Regions from separate parts of the Ruegeria sp. HKCCA0235A genome, predicted to be linked through region 1. Evidence: riboswitches for the same ligand, from Rfam matches in the RefSeq annotation. Region 1 holds a riboswitch; the other holds the start of a gene.

The links. Region 1 has a riboswitch for cobalamin ahead of GOW56_RS04505 (DUF1636 domain-containing protein). Riboswitches for the same ligand answer to the same signal wherever they lie in the genome.
Region 2: it holds a riboswitch for cobalamin, as region 1 does, so the genes downstream of both, GOW56_RS16930 (DUF1636 domain-containing protein) here and GOW56_RS04505 (DUF1636 domain-containing protein) in region 1, are expected to answer to the same signal.

The regions. Positions count from the first base shown of each region.
Region 1 covers NZ_WQDQ01000002.1:92,408-95,834, reverse strand. Annotated here, with positions in the region: gene GOW56_RS04515 (carbohydrate kinase) at 1-590, shown strand, start outside; partial or broken gene GOW56_RS04510 (D-lyxose/D-mannose family sugar isomerase) at 655-1,271, shown strand; cobalamin riboswitch at 1,372-1,569, shown strand; gene GOW56_RS04505 (DUF1636 domain-containing protein) at 1,667-2,023, shown strand; gene GOW56_RS04500 (ABC transporter ATP-binding protein) at 2,020-2,793, shown strand; gene GOW56_RS04495 (ABC transporter substrate-binding protein) at 2,810-3,427, shown strand, end outside.
Region 2 covers NZ_WQDQ01000010.1:121,945-125,371, forward strand. Annotated here, with positions in the region: gene GOW56_RS16925 (SLC13 family permease) at 1-1,258, shown strand, start outside; cobalamin riboswitch at 1,486-1,693, shown strand; gene GOW56_RS16930 (DUF1636 domain-containing protein) at 1,785-2,156, shown strand; gene cobW (cobalamin biosynthesis protein CobW) at 2,158-3,213, shown strand; gene cobN (cobaltochelatase subunit CobN) at 3,219-3,427, shown strand, end outside.

The DNA of each region.
Region 1 (3,427 bases):
TGCCCGATCAGCTTCCTGCTGTCTCTGCCCTGTATCTCGGCGGAATCAGCCTTGCGTGTGAACCTTGCGCAGATGCCTACGCCGCCCTTCTGGACCGCCACGGTTCCGACCGGGCAGTGATGCTGGACCCGAATATCCGCCCGGATTTCATCAAGGATCAAACCCGATTTCGGACGCGTTTGAACCGTATGATCTCGCGTGCGGATATCGTCAAGGTTTCAGACGAGGACCTGGACTGGATCATTCCGGGCGCTGAAGCCGAATCCGCAAAAGCGTCTGTGCTGTTGCAGGCGGGTCCTTCCGTTGTCATCGTCACGCGTGGCAGTGATGGGGCGCACGGTTACCTGGCGGATGGTTCCGAAGTCTCGGTTCCTGTGAAACCCGTTGAAGTGGTCGATACGATCGGCGCAGGTGACACGTTCAACGCCGGCGTCCTGACCGAGCTCAGCCGCGCTGGGCATCTGACCAAGTCAGGTCTGCGCGGATTGACGGTTGAAAGCCTGCAAGCCGCCATGGAACTGGGCGCTGACGTGGCGGCCGTAACCGTTTCCCGAGCCGGGGCGGAACCCCCTTGGGCGCACGAACTTTGATCTGCGGGATGGCATGATGAAACGATCCGAAATCAACCACATCAAGCCCTAGGCCCAGACGTTCATTCAATCTTTCGGCGCCGCATAGCCGCTCTTTGCGGATTGATCGCCCGAGAAAATGCGCAGCCCTCTGGCCAAAACGATCCGCAGCCGCGGGCTGGGATGGGATATTACCGATTACGCACAAGGCCATTTCGACGAACATTACCTATTCCCGTTCACTCTACGCACTGGTTAGACGAAGGATCTGAAATCCGGGCGTGGGATGCTCTGTGCAGAAAACTGTTGATCTCGAAAGACAATCAGCTTTCTCCGGTGCACCGGCATATTATCAAGGCAGAAGACATCATCAACAGGGGCGGCGGCGATCTCTTTCTGGAAATTCATGCGCCGGATCCAAACGGTGGCGTCGACCGCAGCAACCCGATGACGGTCCCCAGCGATGCCTGCCCCGTAACCTTGCAACCCCAAGAGCACGTACGGCTGAAGCCCGGGTAAAGCGTAACTCTGATGCCCGACATCTGGCACGCTTTCTGGGCCGAGCGCGGCGATTGCCTTATTGGCGAGGTATCGACCGTGAATGACGACCGTACGAACAATGTGTTTGAAAAGCCAATTCCACGGTTTTCAAAGGTCGAGAAAGATTTCGAGCCGGATTTCCTTCTTGTATCAGACTATTGACACCGTTCGGTCCGGGCTGGCGCAGCAGGACAGCTGGCGCGGCTGTTGCAATTCCATCTACCACCGCCTTCGTCTGCCGCTTGACAAGTCTGGCATTGCCGGACTAGCTGAGCGGGATGGTTCCGTAAGGGATGAAAATGGGAACACGGTGCGGCGCTGGAATGTGCCAAGTCCGTGACTGCCCCCGCAACTGTAAGCGGTGAGCGACGCCACTTCACCACTGACCCGCATGGGTTGGGAAGGTCGGCCAAGCAACGACCCGCAAGTCAGGAGACCTGCCATCGCACTATAAACCAACCCGAGGCGGGGCGTCTCGGAAGGAGGCTTGATGGCGTGTTTGCGTAATATCTGGGTATGTGCCCTCTGTCTGCGTCTGGCAAACGACGGAGATGGCTATGACCTGCTATTCTGATCACTACGTTCTGATCTGTTCAACATGTCAGGGGGCGATGTCTGCCGAGGCTGCGCAAGACGAGCTGAATGCCCGGTTGCCTGACGGTTTTGAAACCCGAATGGTGGCCTGCATGGCAGGTTGTGAACGGGCCATGACGGTCGGATTTCAGGCCCCGGGCAAAGCGCAGTACCTGTTTGGCGATATCACGACATCACACGACCTGTCCGCCTTGGTCGAATTCGCGACCCAGTTCGGCGACAGTGACGATGGCTGGACCAGCGCCTCGGACCGCCCCCCTGCCCTTTTCGCAAAGACCTTGTCGCGAATACCCGCATTGCCGTCCGGTGGCGCTTCATGAGTTTTCTGGTTGCCGAGAATTTGGAGTACTATGCTCTTAATGGCGATATCCTGTTGCAGGATGTGTCCTTTCGTCTGGAAGAAGGATCAATTCTGGCAATCGCCGGGCCGAACGGCGCCGGCAAGACCACTCTGCTGAAACTGCTGTGCGGGATCGAACGGGTTATCTTGGGTGATGTTTGGATAGAAGGCCAAAGCCTTCGGACCCTGTCCGCCCGCCAACGTGCCCGCTCCATTGCTGTGGTCGGGCAGCAGGAAATGCCTGACGGGCGGATGCGCCTGCAAGACTATGTTGCGCTGGGGCAAATCCCGATTCAGGGCGAACGTTCGATGGCTCAGCACAAGGCTGATCTGGAACGGGTTCTGACGACGACCGAGCTGTCGCATTTTGCCAACAAAACGATGGGTCAACTGTCCGGCGGAGAACGTCAGCGCGCACATATCGCGCGCGCGTTGGCCCAGAACCCGTCCTTGCTGTTTCTAGACGAGCCAACCAACCATCTGGACCCCGATGCCAAGGGGCACATGCTGTCTCTGGTTGCTGATCTGGGGGTAACGGTCGTCATGATCGTCCATGATCTGGTCATGATCCCGGAATTCGCCACCCATGTGGCGCTGATGAAAGCCACGCGTCTGACGGGGTTCGGGCCTGTTGTCGAAGTTCTGACCCCAGACCGGGTACGTGAGACATTCGGCGTGGATTATCTGTGCTTTCAGCACGAAGGCCGCATGATCCCCGCACTGGATATCCGAAAACGGAAACTGTCATAATAACAGGAACTTAAATATGATGCAGAAACTTTGGCCGGTGGTTGTTTTCGCTGGCTTGGCAGGTGGCGCGGCAGCGGAAGCCGTCACCGTGGACAATTGCGGCGAACCGCTGGCTTTTGACTCGGCGCCGGAACGTCTGGTCGTGCATGACATGAACATGGCGGATATGGCCTTTGCGCTCGGCCTTCAGGACAAGATCGTGGGGCTTACCGGAATTACCGGCTGGTACAAAACAAGCCCTGATTTTGATGCTCAGCGTGGCGATATCCCAGAGCTTGCCCCCAAATACCCGACCATTGAAAACCTTGTGGCCGTCGAACCCGATCTGTTTTTTGCCGGTTGGTACTATGGCATGAAACCCGGCGGTGACGTCACGCCCGACACGCTGGAACCCTTTGGTATCAAGACCATGATCCTGTCCGAAAGCTGCGTGCATCTGGACAAGGATCGCCCCGAGGCCAGCATGAACCTGTTGTTTGATGACGTTCTGCGTCTGGGCACGGTCATGCAGGTCGAGGACAAGGCCGAGGCGCTGGTTGCCCGCTGGAAGGACCAACTGTCCGCCATCGAAGCAAAAACAGCCGATCTAGCGAAGCCCCGCGTGTTCCTGCTGGACGGGCCGGCCGATGCTCCG
Region 2 (3,427 bases), on a different contig from region 1:
AATTGGTTACTTTCTGCTGTTGGGACGTTGGGTTTTGCCCGAGGCTGAAGGGCCTGACAATACGGGTACCGGACAAGGGACACAGGAATACCTGCAAAGGGTCTATGGCCTCAAAGCCGATGTGTTCGAAGTCGTGGTGCCCGAGGACAGCCCTTTGGTCGGCGAGATTCTGGCCGACATCAACCACGAAAACCACCTGTACATCATTTCCACCTTCTATCGCGGCAAAACCTCGATGGTTCAGGTTTTGACAGCGGAAATTGCAGCGCCGTGTCGGCTGGCCATCGTCGGCCGCCGTTGGGAGGTCGAGAAGTTCGCCGAGAAATACGGGCTGACCGTTCTTCCGGATTTGGACATTTTCGTCGAAGAGTTCGCCCCAACCAATGCAGGCGTGGCCGAGGTGGTCATCACGCCCGACAGCAAGCTGATCGGCAAATGCCCCCGCGAGCTTTTGTTTCGCAAGACCTACGGGATGTCGCTGCTGGCCATTCACCGCGGCGAAGAGACGCTGAGCCATGTCGAGACCGAGGATCACGAATCCACTCAGATCGGGCTCGAAAAGTTTCAGGCGGGCGACATGCTTGTGGCGCATACCAGATGGGACAACCTGATGCGGATCAAACGAGATCCGGATTTCGTCGTTGTGACGACGGACTTTCCTCAGGACGAGTTGAGGCCGCAAAAAGTCGGCTGGGCCCTGGCATTCTTCGCCATTTCGCTGTCGTTGATCCTGTTCACGGACGTCCGGCTTTCACTCTGTCTTCTTACCGGCGCGGTGGGCATGATGCTGACCCGTGTGCTCAGCGTGGACGAGGCGTACCGCGCGGTCGGATGGAACACCGTATTCCTGCTCGCTTGCCTTATACCTTTGGGACAAGCCGTGCAGAACACAGGCACGGCCGCGTGGATCGCCCAGCAGATCATGATAATTCTGGACGGCTGGCCGCTCTGGTCGTTGCAAACCGGCATCGCCATTCTGGCGACGGCCTTTTCTTTGGTCATGTCCAATGTGGGGGCCACAGTTCTGCTGGTGCCTCTGGCGGTATCGATTGCGGTGGCGGCGGGTGGAAACCCGGCCGTCTTTGCCCTGACGGTCGCCATATCGACCTCGAACAGCTTCATCATCCCAACCCATCAGGTAAACGCGTTGATCATGGGTCCGGCCGGATACAAGGTGATGGATTTCGTCCGCTCCGGCGGAATAATGACAGCGCTGTTTCTGGTCGTCTCGCTGCTCATGATAAACGTCATCTATTAGCGCAAGAGGGTCCGGGGTGTTCGGTGGTCTTTTCCCATCATCTGGAAAGGTTCAGTCTAGGCACCCGTTCACTATAGTCTACGCCCCTTGCTGAGATACCGTTCGTCGCCCGGCCCATCTCGGGCTGGAGCCCGGCACACCATGCCGCCCATCGACGCCCACAGGTCGCTTTCCATGCCTCTGCATCATTGTTGCGCGCGACTCGCTTGACAAGCAGGCCAGCGGTGCCGCATGTCCCTTTCGTTGGTGTCGGTGAGAGCCGATGAAAAGGGAATGCGTCAACGGTCTTGCCGCCAAACGCAGCCGCCCCCGCGACCGTGAACGGAGAGGATGCCCAATGCCACTGGCCCGAAAGCCGGGAAGGCGGGACATCCGACAGAGGCCCGCCTCTGGCATCCGCAAGCCGGGAGACCTGCCAACAACCGAAGTTGAAACCGGGCGGGGTGTTCCGGTGTCGGGTCCATGACCAATCGTGGCCCGCATGAAACCCCGTCCCCCGCGAAGAGGATTTGGGGGGATGAGAGACATGACCGAGACCGCACCAGTCGAGTTGCTGGTCTGTACCACCTGCCGTCGCGGCCTGCCTGTCGAAGATGATGCGCAACGCCCGGGCGCTTTGTTGCACAAGGCCCTGGAACAGGCAGACCTGCCCGACGGTGTCACCCTGAAAGCCGTTGAATGCCTGTCAAACTGTGATCAAGGCTGTTCGATCGTGTTGCGCGGGCCGGGCCGCTGGACCTTCGTGTATGAAAACCTGAACGAAACAGATCATGTCGACGTCATCGTCGACGGCGCGACCAAGTATCTGGCCACGGAAGATGGTTTGGTGAAATGGCGCGAACGCCCCGAACATTTTCGCAAGAACTGTGCCTCGCGCATTCCCCCGATTGGAGCCTGACATGTCGAACCTCGAAAAACTCCCCGTCACAGTGATCACCGGCTTTCTGGGCTCGGGCAAGACCACTTTGGTGCGTCACCTGATGCAGAACCCACAGGGCAAGCGCCTTGCTGTCGTGGTCAACGAGTTCGGCGATGTAGGCGTCGATGGCGACATCCTGAAATCCTGCGCCATTCCTGATTGCCCGGCGGAAAACATCATGGAACTGGCCAATGGCTGCATCTGCTGCACCGTGGCAGATGATTTCATTCCCACCATCGAGGCCCTGATGGCGTTGGAGCCGCGCCCGGATCATATCCTGATCGAAACCAGCGGTCTGGCCCTGCCGAAACCGCTGCTCAAGGCATTCGACTGGCCTGACATCCGCTCGAAGATCACCGTCGACGGCGTGATCGCCTTGGCCGATGCCGAGGCTGTGGCCGCAGGCCGTTTCGCGCCCAATGTCGAAGCGGTGGACGCCCAGCGCATGGCCGATGACTCGATCGACCACGAAACGCCCCTGTCCGAGGTGTTCGAGGATCAGATCTCGTGCGCCGACATCATCCTGCTGACCAAGCCCGACCTCGCCGGCCCCGAAGGCGTGGCCAAAGCGCGCGAGATCATCGCCGCCGAGGCGCCGCGCCCCCTGCCCGTCGTCGAAGTGGCCGAAGGTGCCGTGGACGTGCGCGTTGTGCTGGGTCTGGAAGCCGCCGCCGAGGATGACATGGACGCCCGCCCCTCGCATCACGACGGCCATCACGATCACGAGCATGACGATTTCGAAAGCATCATCGTCGAGCTGCCCGAGCAGACCGATCCGACCCAACTGGTCGCCAATATCGAACGCCTCGCCAATGAACTGAACATCCTGCGCGTCAAAGGGTATGCCGCCGTTCAGGGCAAACCCATGCGCCTGCTGGTTCAGGCGGTAGGTGCCCGCGTGCGTCACCAGTATGACCGCCCGTGGGAACCCGGTGAAGACCGTCGTTCGCGTCTGGTCGTCATCGCCGAGCATGACGATATCAAAGAGGCGGAAATCCGCGAAATCCTCGTGGGTGTGCGTGAGGCTGCCGAGTAAGACACATGCACGTCGTCTTCCGCGAAAGCCACGGGCTCGAGGAAACCGAGACCCCAACCGATCTGGGCCAGAGCCCGGCGGATCTGGTGGTGCTGTCCTTTTCGGACAGCGATCTGGGGGCTTTCGCGGCTGGCTGGCATCGCGGCGGCGGACCGGAAGGGCGAATGCCGACCCTGCGGCTGGCGAATTTGACGGCGTTGAAACACCCGTTGTC